DNA from 2 places in the Streptomyces gobiensis genome. Region 2 is predicted to be linked to the other one. Evidence: riboswitches for the same ligand, from Rfam matches in the RefSeq annotation. Region 2 holds a riboswitch; the other holds the start of a gene.
What was found. A riboswitch is a leader RNA that binds a small molecule or an ion and turns the genes downstream of it on or off. The one in region 2 is predicted to bind cobalamin.
Positions count from the first base shown of each region.

Region 1: it holds a riboswitch for cobalamin, as region 2 does, so the genes downstream of both, test1122_RS07540 (CbtB-domain containing protein) here and metE (5-methyltetrahydropteroyltriglutamate--homocysteine S-methyltransferase) in region 2, are expected to answer to the same signal.

Region 1 is NZ_CP086120.1:1,625,868-1,631,842, reverse strand. It holds gene test1122_RS07550 (VanW family protein) at 1-557, shown strand, start outside; gene test1122_RS07545 (glycoside hydrolase family 6 protein) at 716-1,786, opposite strand; cobalamin riboswitch at 1,833-1,995, shown strand; gene test1122_RS07540 (CbtB-domain containing protein) at 2,030-2,254, shown strand; gene test1122_RS07535 (CbtA family protein) at 2,272-3,063, shown strand; gene test1122_RS07530 (class F sortase) at 3,041-3,709, opposite strand; gene test1122_RS07525 (hypothetical protein) at 3,716-4,390, opposite strand; gene glxA (radical copper oxidase GlxA) at 4,470-5,975, opposite strand, start outside.
Region 2 is NZ_CP086120.1:2,687,836-2,693,810, reverse strand. It holds tRNA gene test1122_RS12455 (tRNA-Met) at 16-89, shown strand; gene test1122_RS12450 (hypothetical protein) at 200-439, opposite strand; gene test1122_RS12445 (subtilase-type protease inhibitor) at 627-1,061, opposite strand; gene metE (5-methyltetrahydropteroyltriglutamate--homocysteine S-methyltransferase) at 1,256-3,571, opposite strand; cobalamin riboswitch at 3,711-3,923, opposite strand; gene test1122_RS12435 (amidohydrolase family protein) at 4,480-5,352, shown strand; gene test1122_RS12430 (TetR/AcrR family transcriptional regulator) at 5,495-5,975, shown strand, end outside.

The DNA of each region.
Region 1 (5,975 bases), 1.1 Mb from region 2:
GTTTCGTGGACGGCACCATCATCTACGACGACAAGTACGCCAAGGCTACGGGCGGTGGCGTCTCCGCTGTCGCCACCACCATCTTCAACGCCGTGTTCTTCGCCGGCGTCAAACCGGTGGAGTACGGGGCTCATTCGTTCTACATCGAACGCTACCCGGAAGGGCGGGAAGCAACGGTGGCCTGGGGCAGTCTCGACCTGAGGTTCCTCAACGACTCGGGTAACGCCATCTATATCCAGGCCAGTGCTACGGACAGCTCCGTCACCGTCACCTTTCTCGGCACCAAGAAATACGACTCGGTCAAAGCGGTCAAAGGCCCTCGCACCAAGGTGAAAGAGCCGGGAAGCCGCCCGGGAGCCAAGGAGAACTGTCAGCCGCAGACTCCGCTCGATGGCTTCGACGTCAAGGTTGACCGCGTCTTCCGGTCCGGTGGCAAGGAAGTCAAACGAGAGACCTTCAAGACCCGGTATGTGCCCCGGGACAAGGTCACCTGCGACTCAGAAACTGACGAACAACCGGTTGACCACAGCTCGCCACGGCACGACGAGGAGCCCTAGGGGGTGTCTGGTGGATCTCCGCGGCGTCGCGACGCCTGGCACGCACGCTCGCTGCGTTGTCGTCGGTCGCCAACCAACCAGGTTGGCTTCCTCCTCCGCCTTGCGATCGCACGCACCAGACGCCGCTCCTCCCTCCACGGAGATCCACCAGTCACCCCCTAGCGGCTGTTGCGGGCCAGCTCCAGGGCGTACGTGTGGTACCACTCGCCCGCCTTGGGGCCGCCCTTGCAGGTGCCGTCCGACTCCCCGGGCCGCTTGATCCACAGATAGGCGTCGACCAGCTCCTCACCGGTGTCCGTGGTCGGGGGCTCGCCCAGCGCCCGGCCCGGCGGGTTGCACCAGGCCTCGGCGTCCTCCTCGGCCCCCTCGCCCTCTATGGGGCCATTGCCGTTGCGGCTGGTGTCGATGACGAAGTGTTTGCCGCCAACCATCGCGGACAGCTTCTTGCCGTATGCGATGTTCTCCTTGGTCGTCTGGTAGTTGGAGACATTGAGCGAGAAGCCGTCGGCGCGCTCGATTCCGGCCCGCTTCAGCGGCCCGACCAGGGCGCCCGCGTCCCGAATCCAGTGCGGATTGCCCGCGTCCACATACACCTTGGTGTTCGGGAGCCCCTTGAGCTTTTCCACCGCTTCCTTGATCAGGGCGTACTGCTCATCATGGAGAGCGCGGGGCACACAGCCGGGATCCAGTATGTGCGGTAGTGCGTCCGGCTCCACGATCACCGAGGCCTTACGGTCCCCGATGCCGTTGACAACCTTGTTGAGCCAGTCCCGGTAGGTGTTGCCATCTGGCGCGCCGCCCTGTGAATACTGCCCGCAGTCGCGGTGCGGGATGTTGTAGAGCACCAGCAGCGCGCTCGTATTCGCCTTCGCGGCGGCCTTGGTGATGTGGCGCGTCTCTCCCTCGGGATCGTCCGTCCCGATCCACTCCCCGACGGGCTGGCTGGCGATCTTCTCGATCAGCGCCGCCTCTTCGGCCTTGTTCTCCTTGCGGAGCTTGTCCAGAGCCCGGGCGGCGCTGCCATCAGGGTTCACCCAGAAGGGCTTGCCCGCCTGGGACGGCTTCCCCTCGTCCGGATTCTTCACGTCTCCACTCTTCCCCGATGACGAGAAGCAGGCGGTGAGGAGGGCCATCGCACCCACCACTGCCCCACCCACGGTCAGGCCGGTGCGAACTGCTCGGTGCCTGCGAACTGCTCGGTGCCTGCGGCCGGCGTCGGTGCCGTACATCCACTCCCCTTTGGATACGGTGCAAACCGGTCGCCCCCATCGTGGCACATTGACAGGTCAGACGGGTCCTGGGACTCTCCATCAGACACATTTGGATAAAGAGGCGATGGTGTTCAGGAACCCGGTGCAACTCCGGGACGGTCCCGCCACTGTGACCGCATGGGCCTCCCATGCGGAAGTCAGGAACTGACCTGTCGCTCTCCCACCGTTGGGGCGTGGAAACCCCAGGAGGAGGCACCGCGGATGTCCCTGCACACCGGTTCACCGACCACTGTCGCACCCGACACGGCTGCTAGCGCGACGATTCGTACCCGTGACTGGCTGATCGCGGGCGCCGCGGTCATCATCGCGCTGATCGCGCTCTACGCCGTCTTTATGGACAACGGCCATGTCATCGCCGCGACCGGCGAGTATCTGCACGAGTTCTCCCACGATGGACGGCACCTCTTCGGTGCCCCCTGCCACTGATCGGGGCCGTCCGCACCATGTCTGATTCGACAACTCCCTACCCCGTGCTGCCCCTGCTCCGGCGGGGGCTGCTCGCGGGCGGTCTGGCAGGCCTGGCCGCCGGGCTGTTCTCGCTGCTCCTGGCGGAGCCGTTGATGGACCGGGCGATCCGGCTTGAGGAAGAGCGGCAGACCGCGTCCGCCCATGCGCACTCCGCCCATACGCCTTCCGCCCATACGCATGAGGCCGAAGAGCTGTTCTCACGCGGCACACAGCACTTCGGACTGCTCGTCACCGCGGTGGTCGTCGGCCTCGCCCTCGGGGTCTTCTTCGCGGTCGCCTATGCGCTGATCCACCGGGCGAACCCCGAGGACCGGCCCTGGCCACGTGCCCTCACCCTGGCGGGCGCGGGCTTCCTCGCCCTCTCCCTCCTGCCGGGCCTGCGCTACCCGGCGAACCCTCCGGGGGTCGGTGACGGCGGCACGGTCTCCGAACGCCAAGCCCTCTGGGTGGCGGCGCTGGTGATCGGCGTCCTGGGCATGCTGCTCGCCTGGCAGCTCCACCGGCGACTCACCGACCGTCCGGCGCCGGTACGGCAACTGACGGTGGCCGGCACGGTCATCGCCATTCTGGGGGTGCTCTTCCTCCTGCCGGGCAACCCCGACCCGGTGCCGGTCCCGGCGCCGCTCCTCTGGGACTTCCGGGTGCTCTCCCTGGCCTCACACGCCCTGCTGTGGGGCGCTCTGGGGGCGGCATTCGGTGCCCTGGGTCTGCGCGCGGCGGCCAGCGAGCGCACGCGGGAGGCGCTTACTCCCGCTGAGAGCCAGTGAGGTAGGCAGAGACCACCACATTGGCCGTGTACGCGCGCTCCGCGCGGTCGAAGGTGCCACCGCAGGTGATGATGCGCAGCTCAGCCCGGCCCTTCGACCGTGCGCCGTACACCTTCTTCGCGTCGAAGTCACCACGCTGAACGACGTCGACTTCCTCCACCGTGAACTCGGCCACCGTGCCATCGGCCCGCGTCACCTTCACCACCGTGCCCGGCTTCATGGTGCTCAGCCCATAGAAGACGGCCTTCTCGCTCTCCGTGTCGACATGACCGACCAGCAACGACGCGCCTTCCGCACCCGGCACCGGGCCGTCCGCGTACCAGCCAACGGTGTCCGCCGCACTGAGCGGTGGCGGATCGATCGCACCATCCCGGTCCAGGCCACGTTCGACCACCGGGGCTGCCACGCCCAGCCGTTCGATCTCAATGCGCTGCGGCTTCGACTCGCCGCTCAGCGGTTCATGTGCGGCGGGCAGCGGGCGCCCGTCCACCAGACCGCCGGCCCGGGACACATCACCGAGCACCGGAACGCCGAAGTCGCCATCCGTCAGATCCTTGCCCCAGAGCCACAGTCCGAGCAGCAGTACGGCCCAGGCCACCCCGGTCAGCAGCCTGCCGCCGCCGGTGGAACGCTCCTCCTCGGACATCGCCGGTCAGCTGTCGCCGCCGTGCCGCGCCACGGTACGTCGGCGCAGCAGCGCGGCGCCCGCGATGCCCAGCGCGGCGGCACCGCTCAGCCCGAGGGCGAGCGAGTGCGGCACTCCGGCGCTGCTCTCTCCCGCGGTGCCGCCGCCACCGGCACGTACGGGGGCGACCGGTGCGCTGTGCACAGTGTGCTCGCCGTGCTCGCCGCGCCCACTGTGCTCGCCGCGCCCACTGTGCTCGCCGTACCCACTGTGCCCAGTGGGCTCGCTGGGCCGGGGAGGCCGGAACGGGTGGGGCCCCTTGCCGCCGACGACGGAGAACCGGCCCTCCGCGATGGCCTTCTTGAGGTTTCCCGTCTTGTCGTAGCAGTCAACCGTGATCCGGTATGCGCCGGGCTGCGCCGAGGCACGTACGCTCGCGTCGGCGGTGAGCGCGTCATCCGCGGTGGCCTTCAGCGCGATGGCGGACACAAATGCCCTGGACCGCGCGATCCCTTTGTCGCCGTCGCAGGAGTCGACCCGGATATTGACCTCTCCTCCCGGACGGACCTGAGGCGGGGTCACGATGACCGACCCGGCTGTACCGTCCGGGTCGGCGGCCGCGGGAGCGGCTCCCGCGGCACAGATGGCGAGGGCAATCAGCGATGTACGGAGTGTGACCGTGGCGGGGCGTGCGATGCGCATGGGTGGAAACCTCCGGGCTCGGTACTCCCGAAGATCCCCCCGGTGAGCCCGCCCCGCATCCGGAACTCCACCAATCGGGTCAGCTTCGCACTTCCCCGGGGGCTGCCACGGGGACGTGCACCCAGACCGCCTCCGATGGCGTGCCCTCCGCATCGAGGACATTGACCATGTAGTACCCCGGCGGCACCAGTGTCGGATCCTCCGGAAGGGTCACCTCGACACCCTCCGCGGTCTGCTCGAACTCCAGGGCGATGGAACGCTGTTCGACGTTGGTCACATGAGTGAAGGAGCTCGGCCGGATCAGCCGGACCTCCTGGATCTGGTCGGCGTCCTTGGACTGGAACTCGGCCTTGCCGCCCAGCTTGACGCTCTGTGGCGTGTCAGAGCCGTCCCGCAGCTCCGGACGGGAGTCCCGGAAGAGATAGGGCGGCGAGTAGATATCGATCTGCTGCTCGAACTGACCGGGCTTCGTATTGGCCTCATCGGCGAAAAGCGAGTCGGAGCCAAACGTCATGACCTTGCCGTCGGGCAGCAGCAGCGCACCGGAGTGATAGTTCCGCCCGACGAGGGGATCGGCGACGCTGCGGGATGTATTGGTCTTGGCGTTGTACAGCTCGGCCTTCAGAACATCGCTGTCGCTGTAGCCACGGTATCCACCGGACCCATTCGTGGTGAGCACGGTGTCATCGGGCAGGATGACGCTGCTGGGATAGCGGACGGGGGCGTACAGCCTGGGGCCGTCGGTGAACCTGGGCTTGTCCGCCTTCAGATCAACGATCCGGGTCTTATCGGTGACCTTGGAGCTCTCACCGATCCCGCCGCCGCCGAGCACCATGTACCTCTGGTCCTGGGCGGGCGGCAGCAGCACCGCCATGGAGGTCTCCAGCGCGTCCGGGTCGCTCAGACCCGGGATCTTCTGGAACTTGTCGGTCCGCCAGTCCCAGAGACCGGGCACGCGGCCCTGGTCCGCGGGGCCGTAGCCGGAGCTGGTGCCGGAGTAGAAGATCTTGCCCTGGTCCGCGAGGAAGAGGCCGGGGTAGGTGGGGAAGTAACGTTCCTTGGGCAGCGTCCGCCACTTCTTGGTCGCCGGGTCATAGAGCTCGACCTTCTTGGAGACCTCACCGATGTCATCGAGACCGGAGACGGAGAGCACCCTGCCGTCCTCCAGGGTGGTCAGGGTCGGATACCAGCGGGCATCCTCCATCGGGTCGACCGCGATATACCGCTCGGCGACCGGGTCGAACTCGTAGGACTCCTTGATGCCCTGAAAGTCCTTCTTGTCGAAGGAGAGCTTGTTCGCGATGCCGTAGACGTTCTCCCGGTCCTGGCCCTTCAGGCCCAGGACCGTGTACTGCTCGGTGTCGCCGGTGGCGTGCTTCCTGCCCTTCTCCTGGGCTTCCACATAGATACGGGCCTGGCGGGCGGTGACCTTGGCATCGCCGGTCACCGGGTCGGTGACCTTCTTCGCCCGGGGCACCAGCAGTGACTGCTGGGTGACGAAGGTCTTGCCGCTCTTGTTGCCCTTGAACTTGGTGCCCTTGGGCAGCGTCATCGGCTTGTCGGGGTTCTCATTGCTGACGATCAT
Region 2 (5,975 bases):
AGTGGGGTTTACCGACGCGGGGTGGAGCAGCTCGGTAGCTCGCTGGGCTCATAACCCAGAGGTCGCAGGTTCAAATCCTGTCCCCGCTACTACTGCCGCAGGGCCAGCACTCAAGTGCTGGCCCTGCGGTATTTCTTGTGACAGCTACCGCGTACGGCTACCGCGAGGGGCCAGTCGCCGGGTCTGTTCATCGGGGTCACTACTGGCCATCGCGGCTCCATGGGGGTCGGACCGCCTGTCTGAGCGCCATTCTCGCAGCGACCACGCCGCCGTCTGTGAAGGTCTCCCAGTACGGATGGATGGAGATCTGAATGGATAGCTCACGGAAGCGCCGCCGTAGCTCCGCCTCCCGCGGTGAGAGCTCTGTCAACTGCTGTTCAAGGGCGAACCACTCCCGCTTGGCCTCCAGCAGATCCGCAGGGAACTCGTACTCGCTCACGACTCGGCATCATACTGGCGTTCGATTTCTGGTGCTCGCCAGTAATGAAACCGGGGGCGAGCCGGGAGAACGGGGGTTTCTCCCGGCCGCCCCCGGCCCTGTCCCGCATCGGGGAGGTGGCGCGGGACGGTCTGGTCGGCCTGAAATGGCCTCAGAAGCGGGCCTTAGCTGGCCTCAGAAGCCGGCCTCAGAAGTCAAAGACGGCCATGCCTTCGGCCTTCTTGACGCAGTCGTTCCCGAAGGTGCGCTCGTAGTTGACGCGCTTGCCTTCCCAGACGCCCTGGGCGGTCACGACCACCGGGTTGTACTCCATCGTGCAGTACCCCTGGCCGCTGCCGGGCAGGGCGTTGAAGTTGCCGTTCGCGGCCTGCAGTTGTTCGCAGGCTTCCTTCGGCTTCGGGTGGCTGCCGGTCGGCTTTGGTGTACAGGACAGGGTCACTGCCCGCTCCGGCGTGCTGGCTGCGGCGCTCTCACCATGGGCGAAGGTGAGCGTGAGCGCCGAGGGCGCGTAGAGCGAAGAAGGCGACTGTGTGGAGGTGGCAAGGGCGCTGCCGCCCAGCGGTCCGAACACTGCTGCTGTTAACAGAGTGCCCGCCGCCGCCAGTCGCGCGGTGTTCCGCATTGTGTGCATCCTTCCGCTTGGTGTGTGACGGATTACGCTCCGGAGTCTGCCGAGAATCTCCACGAAACGCACATCGAACCCGCCGGTTTCAGTAACGTTTCGTGTTGAATCAGTGGCCGGAAGTGACGGGCTTTGACCCCTGGGCCCTGGGCAGGATCGCTGCCCAGGACCCGGCGCCAAGCGTGTATGGCCGGTTACGCACCGTCCCGCAATCGGCCTGAAACATTCCGCGCGGCGGTGACCATGTTCCGGAGAGCCGCCTGGACTTCGTCTGTTGTACGGGTCTTGAGACCACAGTCCGGGTTGATCCACAGCCGGGACGACGGCAGTGCGCGCAGGGCCTGTTCGATCAGTGCGGTCAGCTCCCCGACCCCGGGGATCCGCGGCGAGTGGATGTCGTACACCCCTGGTCCGACGGCCCGTGGGTAGCCGGACGCGGCCAGTTCCGCGGCGATGCCCATCCGGGACCGGGCCGCCTCCAGGCTGATCACATCCGCGTCCAGGTCGTCGATGGCGGAGAGGATTTCGCCGAACTCGGCGTAGCACATATGGGTGTGGATCTGGGTGTCGGCCCGCACTCTGCCGGTGGTGAGACGGAAGGCTTCCGTGGCCCACCGTGTATACGACGGATGGGCCGCGCGCCGCAGCGGCAACAGCTCACGCAGCGCCGGCTCATCGACCTGGATCACCGCCGTACCCGCCGCCTCCAGATCGGTCACCTCATCGCGCAGCGCGAGGGCGACCTGGCGGGCGGTATCGGCCAGCGGCTGATCGTCCCGTACGAAGGACCAGGCCAGCATGGTGACCGGCCCGGTGAGCATGCCCTTCACCGGGCGGTCGGTCAACGACTGGGCGAAGCTGGTCCATTCAACGGTCATCGGCGCCGTACGGGACACATCACCGGCCAGGATCGGCGGGCGTACATAGCGGGTGCCGTACGACTGCACCCAGCCGTGCCGGGTGGCAAGAAAGCCGCTGAGCCGTTCGGCGAAGTGCTGCACCATGTCGTTGCGCTCGGGCTCGCCATGCACCAGTACGTCCAGCCCGGCCTCCTCCTGGCAGCCGATGACCGTGCGGATCTCCTCGGCGATCCGCTCCCGGTAGGCGTCCGCGCTGATCCGCCCCGCGCGCAAGGCCGCCCGCGCCTGGCGCAGTTCGCCGGTCTGCGGGAAGGAACCGATGCTGGTCGTCGGCAGCGGCGGCAGCCCCAGCCGGGCCCGCTGGGCGGCGGCCCGCTCCGGATACGGCTGTGGGCGCCGGGCATCCGAGGCGGTGACCGCCGCACACCGCGCCCGTACGGCCGGGTCCCGGGTGAGCGCCGAGCCCGCCCGGGAGGCCCGCGCGGCCCGGGACGCGGCGAGCTGCGGGGCGACGGCGTCCCGGCCCCCGGTCAGGGCGCGGGCCAGTACGGTCACTTCGGCGGTCTTCTGCCGGGCGAAGGAGAGCCAGCGGGTGATCTGTGGGTCGAGATCCCGTTCGGCGGCGACATCGAGCGGGACATGGAGCAGCGAGCAGGACGGTGCCACATCCACCGAACCGGCCAGCCCGAGCAGGGTGGCGAGGGTGCCCAGGGCGTGCCCCAGGTCGGCCGCCCAGACATTGCGGCCGTCCACCACTCCCGCGATCAGCCGCTTTCCCCGCACCCCGCCGATGTTGGCCAGCCAGTCGAGGTTGGCCGCCGCCGGGCCGGTGAAGTCCAGGGCCAGCCCCTCGACGGGTGAGTCGGCCAGTACCGGCAGCGCCTCGCCGAGGGTGTCGAAGTAGGAGGCCACCAGGAGCTTTGGACGGTCCGACCGGGGCGCGGCGGCGCACAGTTCGCGGTAGGCGCGAGCGGTGGCGCCCAGCACCGAGCCCGGCTGGTCCTGGACCAGTACGGGATCATCGAGCTGCACCCACTCGGCGCCGGCCGCCCGTAGATCGGCGAGTACGGAGGCGTATACGGGCAGCAGCCGGTCGAGCAGGGTCAACGGCGCGAAGCCGGGATCAGTACCGGGCGCGGGCTTGGCCAGCAGCAGAAAGCTGATCGGGCCCAGCAGCACGGGCCGGGCGTTCAGCCCTGCCTGCCGGGCCTCGGTGAACTCCTCGACCGGCTTACGGGAGTCGGCCGTGAAGACGGTGTCCGCGCTGAGCTCCGGGACCAGATAGTGGTAGTTGGTGTTGAACCACTTCGTCATCTCCAGCGGCTCGGCCTCGGCCGTGCCGCGTGCCATGGCGAAGTAGGTGTCGAGGCTGGTGCCGGCGGCGCCGCGGTGCCGCTTGGGCACCGCGCCCACCATCCAGGCCGTGTCCAGCACATGGTCATAGAGCGAGAAATCGCCGGTGGGGATCTCTGCGATGCCCGCCGCGCGCAGCTCCTGACGGGTGGCGGCGCGCAGTGCGGCCGCGGTCGCCCGCAGCTCGTCGGCGGTGATATGGCCCGCCCAGTAGCCTTCGACGGCCTTCTTCAACTCCCGGTTGGGGCCCTGCCGGGGGTATCCGTGCAGCGTGGCTTGAGTTGGCTTGATCGGCATGACGGAACTCTCCTTCGCGAGTTCTCCGGTGACCCGTGGCCGGGTGGCCGGGGATGGCATGCGAAGGAGCCGGGCGTGTGTACGGCCGCCCTGCCACCGCCGACCTGCCCACGAGGTCCTCCGGTACGACCGCCCGCCTGGTGGCGTGCGGGCAGTGGCAGGTCTTCGGACTCGTGGGCAGGCCCTTAGGGGCGCCTAATGGCCGTCGCTTCCCGGACGCGGAGGCGTCCAGTGCGTATGACGGCGGTCGTTCCCACTCACCGCTGCGGGGCAGTTCCGGATTCGCACCGGATTCCCTCTTGCGACGCTCCCGCCTGGCTGACGGGCCGAACCAACTGCGCGGCCAGTCTATGGGTTTCCTCTGTGTTCTCCCCCAGCTACCTCCCCCAGCTACCGCTGGGAGGTGCCCCCAGGAGGTGCCCCCAGGGAGGTGCCCCCAGGGAGGTGCCCCCAGGGAGGTGCCCACCCCTTCCCGGCTGTACGGCTGCGGGGGTGCCGTGGGTGGGTTTCCCCGTATCCCGCCCCTTCCCGTAACCGGGGCTTCGCCCCAGGGCCCCGGGGTTGGCCGGGTGCGGGACGGTGGCCACGGGGTTGTGCCCACCAAGCGTCGCGAGCTCTGTTGCGGGGTGGGTCGGAGCGTCGTGGCTGGTGTGGGTGGGTGGTTGCGTAGCAGGGTGGGCCCACGTCCCTCGCGGGGCTGCGAGTGCCCACAACGGGGGTTGGGGTCGGTGCCCGCAACGCTCGGGTGGGCCAGTGCCCACAACACGGGTGGGGGTTTGGGGGCGTCGGCCTCCGGTTTCGGGGGAGGGTTGGGGTAGGGGAGTGAAAGTCTTGCTTGGGGGGTGCGTGGGCGGCTTAGGGTCGCCATATGCAGGCTACATATATCGCGACCGGTGGGATGGGTGACCATGGCTGCCGGGGATGACCGCGTCACCGCGTTCTGGCGGGAGCTCGGGTTGCCCGGGCTGGTGGACGTGCATACGCACTTCATGCCCGAGCGGGTGCTGGACAAGGTCTGGGCGTACTTTGACGCGGTCGGCCCGATGACCGGGCTTGAGTGGCCCATCACCTACCGGCACGAGGAGGACGAACGGCTCTCCGTGCTCCGCGGGTTCGGGGTGCGGGCCTTCACCTCGATGATCTATCCGCACAAGCCCGGCATGGCCGCCTGGCTCAACAGCTGGAGCGCGGACTTCGCCGCCCGCACCCCCGACTGTCTGCACACCGCGACCTTCTTCCCGGAGCCGGCAGCGGCTGACTATGTGCGGCAGGCGCTGGAGGGCGGTGCGCGGGTCTTCAAGTCCCATATACAGGTCGGTGACTACGACCCGGGCAGCCCGCTCCTGGACCCCGTGTGGGGAATGCTCGCCGAGGCCGGTGTCCCCACCGTGATCCACTGCGGCTCCGGCCCCGCTCGGGGCAAGCACACCGGGCCGGAGCCGATCGCCGCCCTGCTGTCCCGGCATCCCCGGCTGCCGCTGATCATCGCGCACATGGGGATGCCGGAGTACGCGGAGTTCCTGGATCTGGCAGAGGCCTATGAGGGCGTCATGCTCGATACGACGATGGCCTTCACCGACTTCTCCGAGCGGCTGATGCCCTTCCCACGCGCCGAGCGGCCACGTCTGGCCGCCCTGGGCGACCGGATCCTGTTCGGCAGCGACTTTCCCAACATTCCGTACGGCTACGCCCATGCTCTGGAGGCACTTACCCGGCTCGATCAGGACGATGACTGGCTGCGCGCGGTCTGTCATGACAACGGCGCACGGCTCTTTCGGTAGCCCGGCGGCGGGGGATGGGGCAGACGCTCATCACACGGCCCGGCGGTCCGCATAGCATCGGGGGGCATGCCCTCCGGAATCCCCCGGTCCGTATGTTCCCGTCGCCTTCCCAGAGGGCCCAGCTTCGAAGGAGAGCGCGCTTATGGCACCCGACGGCCGCACCAGCCGTCCGCCCAGGACCAGCGTGTGGTTGGCGGAGCGCCCCGCTCCGAAACGCACCAGGGCCGTCGCCCAGGAACAGCCCGGCGGGCTCGACCGGGAGCGGATCACCGCCGCCACGGTCCGGCTGCTCGATGCCAACGGTATGGCGAAGTTCTCGATGCGCCGCCTCGCCGCCGAACTCGGTGTCACTGCTATGTCGGTGTATTGGTATGTCGACTCCAAGGATGACCTCATGGAGCTCGCCCTGGACTCGGTCGAGGGCGAGCTGACCCTCCCGGACCTCGACGACGAGGATGCCGACTGGCGGGAACAGCTGCGCCAACTCACCTCCGAATACCGCAGGATGCTGGTCAGCCACCCGTGGGTGTCGCAGATGATCGGTCAGTATCTGAACGTTGGACCGAAGGCCATGGCCTTCACCAACGCTGCTCAGGGCGTTATGCGGCGCGCGGGCCTGCCCG